Regions from separate parts of the Alteromonas sp. ABH4_457 genome, predicted to be linked through region 1. Evidence: predicted binding sites of a transcription regulator. Region 1 holds the regulator's gene; the other holds the start of a gene.

Region 1 (4,813 bases):
GCTCCCAGTGAGGGTTTGGCAGAAAACGGGCGTCAAATACATAGTCTGCATCTTTGGGAATACCGTGTTTAAAGCCGAATGATTCAAATACCAGAACAAGTCGTGAGCTTTTCTTACCGAGGATACGCTCGCGGATTAATTCTGCCAGCTGGTGGATGCTCAGAGAGTCGGTATCAATATTCAAATCCGCTCTTTCCGCTACAGGCGCCAGCAGTTCACGTTCTGTCTGGATGGCATCTGACAATGACTTATTCAGTTTGGCCAGCGGGTGTAACCGCCGGGTTTCGCTGAACCGGCGCACCAGCATATCGTCACTTGCGTCAATATATACGATGGTGACAGTCCATGACTCCGGCAGGTAGTCGAGAATTTCAACCAGCTCAGAAGGCTCTTTAGGCAAGTTTCTGACATCAATACTCACAGCTACCTGCTCGTATTCATCGGCGACAGTGTGTGTCAGGGCTGGTAACAGATTAACCGGAATATTATCGACGCAGTAGTACCCCAGATCCTCAAGGGCACGAAGTGCTACTGATTTTCCTGAACCGGAACGTCCGCTGATGATGATTAACTTCACGCCGTTTCTCCTGAAGTCACGTGTTGTCGGTGCGTATTACACTAAGTTACTGTAATGCGCGAATAATATCATCACTTGTCTGAGCTTTGCGGATAGTTTTTATGGTTTCTTTATCGCTGAGTTTTCCGGCAACCATGGCCAGAGTTTGTAAATGTCCTTCGGTTTGTTCCTGAGGGACAAGCAGAGTAAAGAAAATATCCACAGGTTTGTTGTCGATAGCATCAAAATCGATGGCGGGTGTGCTGGTAACTACGATGGCGATGACATTTTCCAGTCCGGCCAGGCGACCGTGGGGGAGGGCTATGCCGTTACCTATACCTGTGCTGCCCATTCGCTCACGGGCCAGCAGGCTACTTAACACGGTGGCTTCATCAACATCGGGGTTATTTTTAGCTGCAATCCCGCTGATGATTTCGAGAATGCGTTTTTTGCTATTGCACTGGACCGCACACTCGGTGCGGTCCAGGCTGACTATGGCTTGTATATCCATGAATTCAATTAGTGCTTTTTAAGCTTTTCCTTGTGTTTCAGGACCTGCCTGTCGAGCTTATCGACCATGCTGTCAATGGCAGCATACATGTCCTGATTTTCGGAAGAGGCGAAGACTTCCGCGCCGCTAAGATGAACCGTTGCTTCTGCTTTTTGGCTAAGCTTTTCAACATTTAAAATAACGTGCACATTTGATATGTGGTCAAAATGACGTTCCAGTTTGCTGAACTTAGTATCGACATAATTACGCAAAGAATCAGTGATCTCAATGTGATGACCAGAAAGGTTGATTTGCATATTTCGTCTTCCTTATTTTGAGCAGCCTTAAGTTAGATAAGGCTTTTGCGTTGGTTAGACGGCGGGATCGACAAGGATTCCCGGTACTTTGCTATTGTTCGCCGGGCAACCATAATGCCTTGATCGGCCAACAACGAAGCAATCTTGCTGTCACTCAGTGGCTTGCTTGGCTTTTCAGCGGCAACCAGCTTTTTAATCAGGGCGCGAATCGCTGTAGATGAACACTCACCACCTGATTCAGTGGCAACGTGGCTGGAGAAGAAATACTTCAACTCGAAAATACCACGGGGCGTGTGCATGTACTTCTGCGTTGTTACCCTGGAAATAGTAGATTCGTGCATATCTACCATTTCTGCGACATCATTCAGCACCATTGGTTTCATCATTTCAGGGCCATGCTCAAAAAAGCCCATCTGTTGCTGAACAATACAATTTGCTACTTTCAGCAGCGTATCGTTCCGGCTCTCAAGGCTCTTAATAAACCATTTTGCTTCCTGCATGTGAGAGCGGATAAATTGTGAATCACTGCTGTTTCTTGCTTTACGGCTCATTGCAGCATACTGCTGATTAACACTGAGCTTAGGCAGGCTGTCGGGGTTTAATTCTACAACCCAACGGCCATTTTTCTTCGCAACCGATACATCCGGAATGACATATTCGGGTTCTTTCGTAATTAATGCACTGCCCGGACGGGGATTAAGCGTTTGCAGCAAACGCATCGCTTCCCGTAACTGATCTTCTTTCAGGCGGGTTTTACGCATTAACGTACGGTAATCTTTACTGCCTAACAGATCGGAATGCTCTCTGAGCAGTAGTTTGGCTTCTTCCAGCCACGGTGTTTCCGGTGCAAATTGCGCCAGCTGAACTAACAAGCACTCCTGCGGTGTGCGGGAGCCGGAACCGAGAGGATCAAATAGCTGAATACGTTTAAGTACGCACTCAACCTCATCTTCTTCTACGGGCTCTTCCATATCTTCACTGTTTACGCTTTGCAGAATGTCGTCAACGGTAACCGTTAGATAGCCGGACTCATCAATGGAATCGATGATCGCCAGCGCGATGGCGCGGTCTGTGTCAGAAAAAGGTGTCAGACGCATTTGCCACAGCAGATGGTCCTGAATATTTTCGGTGGTTTCACCCTGAAAGATTTGTTCATCATCACCCCCGGAAGGGCCGGGCGCGGGGGCAGAAGACGCAGAAATGTACTCATCCCAGGTACTGTCGATGGGCAGCTCATCCGGTAAATCATTCTTTTCCAGTGCTTCACCGGTATCCATGCTGTCAGAAGATGAGGCTGTTGCAGACTCTTGCATGCTGTCATCATTGTCGATGTTATTTTTCTCAATTACATCGTTGTCGGAGCTGTCGTCGACTTCCAGCAAAGGATTAGAATCGAGAGCTTCCTGAATTTCTTGTTGTAAGTCCAGCGTAGACAACTGCAATAGCTTGATCGCCTGCTGAAGCTGAGGCGTCATTGTTAGTTGTTGGCTAAATTTTAACTGTAAAGATGGTTTCATCTACGTCTTATATAAACTCTAAAAAGGACATCCGGTTGTAGCGGTGTGAGTGCCGGTGGCGAAATCTCCGCTAAATGCTCATCCCGATATCTTAACTATAGCCTGAATTGCTCACCAAGGTATACATCACGAACTTTTTGATTACTTAATACCTGTTCTGCGGTGCCCTGAGCAATCAGTTCTCCATGACTGACGATATAGGCCTCTTCACACACATCAAGGGTTTCCCTGACATTGTGGTCGGTGATGAGGATACCGATACCTCTGTCCCGTAAGTGCTGAATGATCTTCTTTATATCATTAACCGAAATCGGGTCAACTCCGGCGAAGGGTTCATCGAGCAAAATAAATTGCGGATTGGCTGCCAGTGCGCGGGCAATTTCAACCCGGCGGCGTTCGCCACCCGACAAACTCATACCTGTACTATTACGTATATGGTTAATATTAAATTCATCAAGTAGTGCATCCGCTTCCTGTTCACGTTGATGACTTTTTAAGTCTTTACGCGTCTGTAATATCGCCATGATGTTTTCATGTACGGTCAGCTTGCGGAAAATGGATGCCTCCTGGGGTAAATAGCCAATTCCCCGGCGGGCACGTTCGTGCATTGGCTGGTGCGTCAGCTCCTGCTCATCAATGAGGATTTTGCCTTTGTCCAGTGGCACAAGACCGACAATCATGTAAAACGTTGTGGTTTTACCTGCACCGTTAGGACCCAGCAGACCTACTATCTGTCCGGTAGAAACCGATAAACTAACGTCACGGACGACCTGGCGTGATTTATACGACTTTGCCAGGTGAGTCGCACTCAGGGTTGCCATGTAACTCAGTTACCCTCGTTTTCGTTGCTGTCTGAAGTCTTGTTCTCTTCCTTCAGCTCTTTAACTGTGTCAGGACGGAAAACCGTGGTTACCCGGCCGTTGCTGTTACTTTCACCGCCGGTTGCCAGAAGTTGCTCTTTTGACATGTCATAGGTGATGCTATCTCCCTGGACCATGCTGGTATCTTGCTGGATTTTCGCATCACCTTGCAAGGAAATAAGTTGTTTGGCTACTTCGTAGCGAATTTCATTTGCGCTGGCTTTTACTTTTGCGCCGTCATCCAGCGTTTGAGAATAAGTGGCTGGTTTTCCGCGGGCAATAAAAACCTCTTTCCCTTCGCCTTCACTGGCGATGGCTTCAACTTCATCTGCGGCAATGATGAGTGAACCCTGGGTAATCTTCACATCGTCTTTAAAAACCGATTTCTTCTTTTTACCGTCAATAAACTGTGACTTAGCATCCACGGTAATAGGCTTTTCAAAATCACCGGAGCCGGCCATTGCCTCACCGGCAGCAGCAAGCAGCGCTATTGCTGCGAAAAGGCTAACTGCCCGGGGAATAAATTGTCTGCACATGATCAATTAACTCATATTGTTGGGTACGCAGGTTTGCATTGAAACCGTTACTTTTAATGATGGTCTGTACACCGCGTATATCTACCGGCTGGTCTGAAGTCATGGTTTTGTCATCCAGATTCACCTTAATAAAATTGGTTGTGATGGTCTGGATAAACTCTTCAGGGTTCAGGCTTTTTATCAGCACATTGTCTTCCAGCTGGATCAGGTCATCGTTGTAGAGTGTGCCTTCATCAGCGGTGACTTGCCATGGGGCCTCGTCATCATTCACATAGACAGTGTATTTGGGTTGGTCGAATAACACAAAGCCTAGTTGGTCGTAATGCTCCATAGAGGCGGCAAAGACTTCGTGGTTGAGTTTGCCTTCTTCGTTATACAGCGTAGTTGTCAAATTCTTTGCTTTATAGGCAGGGCGTAAAGCGTCTGCTCCGGCTTTTTTCGCCGGTGCTTGCTCTTCTGCCATCCAGACCGGAAGGTACATCAGCAGCGCCATAACAAACAGCGCAGAAATACTGATCCCTAAACGGTTCATACGCT
Region 2 (4,813 bases), on a different contig from region 1:
ACTCATTCCCTTCTATCGCTGCACATCCACCCAGCATGGCGGCCAGTGGCAGCAATAATTTGATTTTCATTAACGTTTTTCCTTCTGCGGAATGCTTACTCTAAAACAGACATCGGCATAATCTACATCAACAACAGCCACATCGCCGTGCATCAAACGGGCACAGTCTGAAACAATGGACAGGCCCAACCCCGTACCAATGACATTGTCGTTTCTTGGATCGTCACCCCGGGTAAACGGTTCAAAAAGTTTACCCACTTTTTCCGGCGGAATCTTTTTCCCCCGGTTAGCTACATCAAGTACTGCTACCTCCTCCTGTTGATAAATTCTGACGGAAATAGGTCTGCCTATTGCACCGTGTGCCACAGCATTCGATACCAGATTATCAAGTATACGACGATACAACTCCTCGTCGACACTAATGGTTTCTACTGTTACATCCACAGTAACCTCACGGTCCTGCAGTGCCAGAGCGTAATCTTCGATACAATCTCTGACCGGATCCTGCGGATTGATGTCCGTAAATTTGGGTTCAGCCTGCTGCAGAAGCAGGTTGTAATCCAGCAGCTTTTCTACCAGCGTATTCAGGCGCTGGGTACTGGAACTGAGCAAAGACAGTACTTCAACCTGCTGGGGATTCAGCTCACCGACAACATTCTCAGAAAGCAAACTACACCCTTCTTTAATGCTTGCCAGCGGCGTTTTAAGTTCGTGGGCGGCATGTCGCAAAAGCGCAGTGCGTATATGTTCAAGCTGCTGTAAACGTTCCGCCAGCCAATGAAGATCTCTTTCTACCCCAATTAATTCGTAGGGCGCCTTCGTAGACAATGGCGGCAGCTCACCACGCTGATGGGCGAGGATCTGAATGATTTGCTTGAGCTTGCGCACCGGATTCACAATCAACTGGCTGCCGAGCAAAATCAGCAACAATGACACACTGACCAGCAGCGCCGTCGACCATGCCTGCTTGGCCTGCATATCAGTCATGTCTTCCTGCTGCACAGCCAGACGGGTTTGAATAGCCTTGTCCACGTCTTTACGGATGGCTGTAACACCGTTACTTAATGAAGCGAGATACGCATTCAGTAAAAGCTGATCGTTAATAGTGCGGAAATTTCGTAATTGCTCAATTTGCTTTTTCAGCAGCCCGCAATTTTCACTCGCCGGAACGATACCGCAGAGCTTGCTTTGCGCGCTGGCAAACTGAGCAATTGCATTGTCAGTTAAATCAGCGACGGTGGCGTTCTGGATAATGGCGTACTGACGGAGGGTACGTTCCAGATCTATGGCAGCACCGTCCAGATTTTGCAGGTAACCCACGACCGTCACGACGAAACGTGTCTCTTTGGTGGTCATCCTGCTGACTTTGGCAAGATCGCTCTGGCTTTGCCAAAGCAGTGCTATAAGGGGAACCAGCGCAAGTAAAAAACTACCTAACGTAAGTTGTCTGAGGGAACCAACTCGCAAAATTCGATCACTAAATAAAGTCCGGTTTTTCAGGATCGCATACCCCTTTCAATGCCGCAATAGATGATGGCACCAAATACCCTGTGCCATCGTTAAAAAGATTATTTAGCAGATGCGCGCATGCTGAGTAGTTCTACTTCCTCGCTGGCTTTCAGCTCGTCAATGCTCAACTGACCATCTGCATTATCGTCAATGCGACTGAAAAGACGTAACAAACGGGTATCAGCAACAGCCTCTTTAAGTGAGATATAACCGTCCTGATCTTCATCCAGTTCAGACATCCATGCTTCACCGGCATTGGCCTCTGCAACAGCGATAGCCTGAACAGCAATAATGGTAAATAACAATAAAAATACTTTCTCAATTCGCTTCATAACAACCTCCTGTGCTCGCGGGTTGTGAGCGGATGTAAAGGACTGAGACCCGTCCGGTTATACAGAAGCTCACGTTAAACAGGAGATTGCACAAGTAGTGCCAAAATACCATTAACCAACAAAATCAGTAACTTGCGGTTTAACACTACGAATAAGAAGTTGCAGGTGTTGCAAATTATCTACACTGGCGGCGCAAATTTTTATCCCTGCGCCGCATCCGGAGCATTTAATAAATGCAGATAATTTTGGTCAATAGTCAGCAGTTTGGAGAGGGGTACAGGCTTGCTGAACAAGTATCCCTGAACATGATCACAGCCATGCTCAATCAGATACGCCCATTGACCGGGGTGCTCTATACCTTCGGCACATACGGTTAGTGCCAGTCGTTTAGCCAGATCAATGATGGTACCGGTTACCAGCCGTGAGCGCTCAGAGGTGTCCAGTTCACGGATAAACTGACGATCAACCTTAAGCGTATCGATGGTGATTTGCGTGAGGTAACTTAACGATGAATAACCGGTACCAAAATCATCCAGAGAAATAGCACAACCGAGATTGCTGAGACGCTTGAAGAACTTATCAGCAAAAGCAAAGTTTTCCAGATAGGCGGATTCGGTGACTTCAAATTCGAAATACTCAGGATTCACCTGATAACGTTCAAATAACCCGTAGATATCGTCGAACAAGCCGGTGTGGCGTAAATCGTGGCCGGACAGATTGATTGCGACTTTAAATTTACGGGAGATCAGCATTTGCAGATCGGGCAGTTCCATACATACCCGTTCAATCATCCACTGGGTGATGGCCGATATTTTACCACCCTGCTCTGCAATGGGAATAAACTCTGACGGCATCACCAGACCAAATTCAGGGTGCTGCCAGCGTATGAGCGCTTCAAGGCCGATAATTTCACCCTGCTGACTAATTTTGGGCTGATAGTAAACCAGAAATTCATCCTGCCGGATGGCACCGTCAATGCTGTTAGCAATAGACATTTTACGCTTGTACGATTCAACCATATCAATGGTGAATAATGTGTAAGTCCCGCGTCCTTTCGCTTTAGATCGGTACATGGCAAGGTCAGCATTACTCATTAACTGACTGAGCTCGTACTCCGCATCACTGGCTCTGGCAATCCCTACACTGACACCAACGGTCAACGCCAGACCTCTCAGCATGAAGGGGTCGGTGAATGCGCTGACCAGTTTATCTGCCAGGTTTTTCAGGCTTGCATCCGACACGTCCCTGTCAGGCACAATAATAAATTCATCACCGCCCAGCCGTGCAATTAAATCGCCTTCCCGCAACAGGTTCACGACACGGTCCGCCACTTCTATCAGGATCAGATCACCGGTTTCATGTCCCAGCGAGTCATTAATCCCTTTGAATCCGTCGAGATCAAAGAAAACCAGTGCCAAATCATCTTTGGTGCGTCTTACACGGGCCAGCTCAAGCCTGAGGTTATCCACCACGAATTGCCGGTTAGGGAGTCCTGTGAGGCTGTCGTAATTCGCCAGCCGCATCATTGTTTGCTGCTGTTCCACCAGCGTATCGTTCTGTTCTTTATTGATGATCAGTTCGACTTCGATTGTATCGAGAAAACTGTTGATACTGGTGCCCAGCCTGGCGACCTCGTGATTATGTTTATCAGAAAATCGCTTTGAGTAGTCTTTGTCTCTGGCGATATCACGGGTAAATTCGATCAGGGCCTGCAGGGGTCTGAGCAATCTGCGGCTTACCAGCAGCGCGACAATCACGGTGAGAAAGATGGTGCCGGCAAGCCAGGGAATGACAGAGAAAAATAATGTCTTCTGCGACTGCGCCAGCAGCCCGTTCATATCACTGACCATCACCACTTTGCCAGTCAGATAAGGCTCTTTACCGATATTGGCTACGGCATACATAAGTCCGTCAGCCGCCTGAATGCCGGCTGGCAATGTGGCAGCAAAGGAGTCACTGGCCAGGTTATTCTGTTTAACCGAAGAGGTGATGAGGTTTTTTCTTAAATCAAATACGAAAGCCGCAGTGACCTGACGGTGTGATAACTGCAGAGCAAGTTCCTTTCGTGCTACTTCGCCATCGATGTCACGGTTATCCTGCGCCGGCTCCAGGCGGGCCGCAACATTCTGCACGAGTGCTGACAACTGCTCCTGCTGCATGGAGGTAACACGGGCTTGCTGCGCGTTCAGCGACACGATGTAGACAACGATTACTGACGCCGCTACCGCTGTGGATATCAGCAACGTCAACGGCAACTTCATGGACCGGAACAAACTAACCTGCCTGATTGTTTACACCAGTCGGACGACTCAGCTATGCAAACTGCTCAACCGGCAGACTGTTCCGTAACGGAAAGCTTTGTTTTAATAAACTGGCTGTGAGGTAAATGTAATAAGTCGGCTATACGTCTGATGGTATGCTCTTCAACAGGAGCAATATTTTTATCGGCATAGGCCACTTCCCATAAGCCCGTTAGAATAGCCTGCTTTTCATCAATATTACACTTTTGATTAATAACATGTGTGAACTGCACCATATCGACCGCTTCTTCTGCCGACGTCTGACCTTCGTTCATTAATGCGTTCAGCTCATCAGTATCCAGAGAAAACTGCCTTTCCAGCAAGGCGCGGTATGCCTCAAGTTCCCTGGGGTCTGCTTCGCGATCTGCGCGAATAATTTCACTCAGCAACACGGCGGTGGCCAGTTCTGTTGTATGGGTTTGCGGTTTGTCTGACGGGTTATCCCTGAACAAATCAAGTACGGCTTTTAACATGTGATATTCCGGTTTGGACGTTTAACTGTTTATACGCGTTTTCAACCAGAATGTTTCACCCCGTGAGATAAGCAATCAAGCGCCGGCGATAAATTACCGGTCAACAGACAACCGGACCTTCAGTGTGTTGCCGTTACCTGAGTAAGTCACCTGCTCACAAAGCTCGTTGAGTAGTGTCAGTCCCCGGCCAAAACTGTTG

Evidence for each region. Region 1 encodes sigma-54, which starts transcription at its own class of promoters, with help from an activator protein. Its sites were predicted from a motif close to GTTGGCACGNNNNTNGNNT; they were not measured.
Region 2: the regulator sigma-54 is predicted to act here: its motif matches at 1,928-1,946, upstream of ACXAGR_RS14975 (EF-hand domain-containing protein).

The regions. Positions count from the first base shown of each region.
Region 1 covers NZ_JBSWXN010000008.1:354,347-359,159, forward strand. Annotated here, with positions in the region: gene rapZ (RNase adapter RapZ) at 1-577, opposite strand, end outside; gene ptsN (PTS IIA-like nitrogen regulatory protein PtsN) at 624-1,067, opposite strand; gene hpf (ribosome hibernation promoting factor) at 1,076-1,363, opposite strand; gene ACXAGR_RS21505 (RNA polymerase factor sigma-54) at 1,396-2,880, opposite strand; gene lptB (LPS export ABC transporter ATP-binding protein) at 2,976-3,701, opposite strand; gene lptA (lipopolysaccharide transport periplasmic protein LptA) at 3,707-4,276, opposite strand; gene lptC (LPS export ABC transporter periplasmic protein LptC) at 4,245-4,808, opposite strand; gene kdsC (3-deoxy-manno-octulosonate-8-phosphatase KdsC) at 4,805-4,813, opposite strand, start outside.
Region 2 covers NZ_JBSWXN010000005.1:497,787-502,599, reverse strand. Annotated here, with positions in the region: gene ACXAGR_RS14985 (hypothetical protein) at 1-70, opposite strand, end outside; gene ACXAGR_RS14980 (sensor histidine kinase) at 70-1,470, opposite strand; gene ACXAGR_RS14975 (EF-hand domain-containing protein) at 1,569-1,841, opposite strand; gene ACXAGR_RS14970 (putative bifunctional diguanylate cyclase/phosphodiesterase) at 2,042-4,102, opposite strand; gene ACXAGR_RS14965 (tellurite resistance TerB family protein) at 4,168-4,614, opposite strand; gene ACXAGR_RS14960 (ATP-binding SpoIIE family protein phosphatase) at 4,708-4,813, opposite strand, start outside.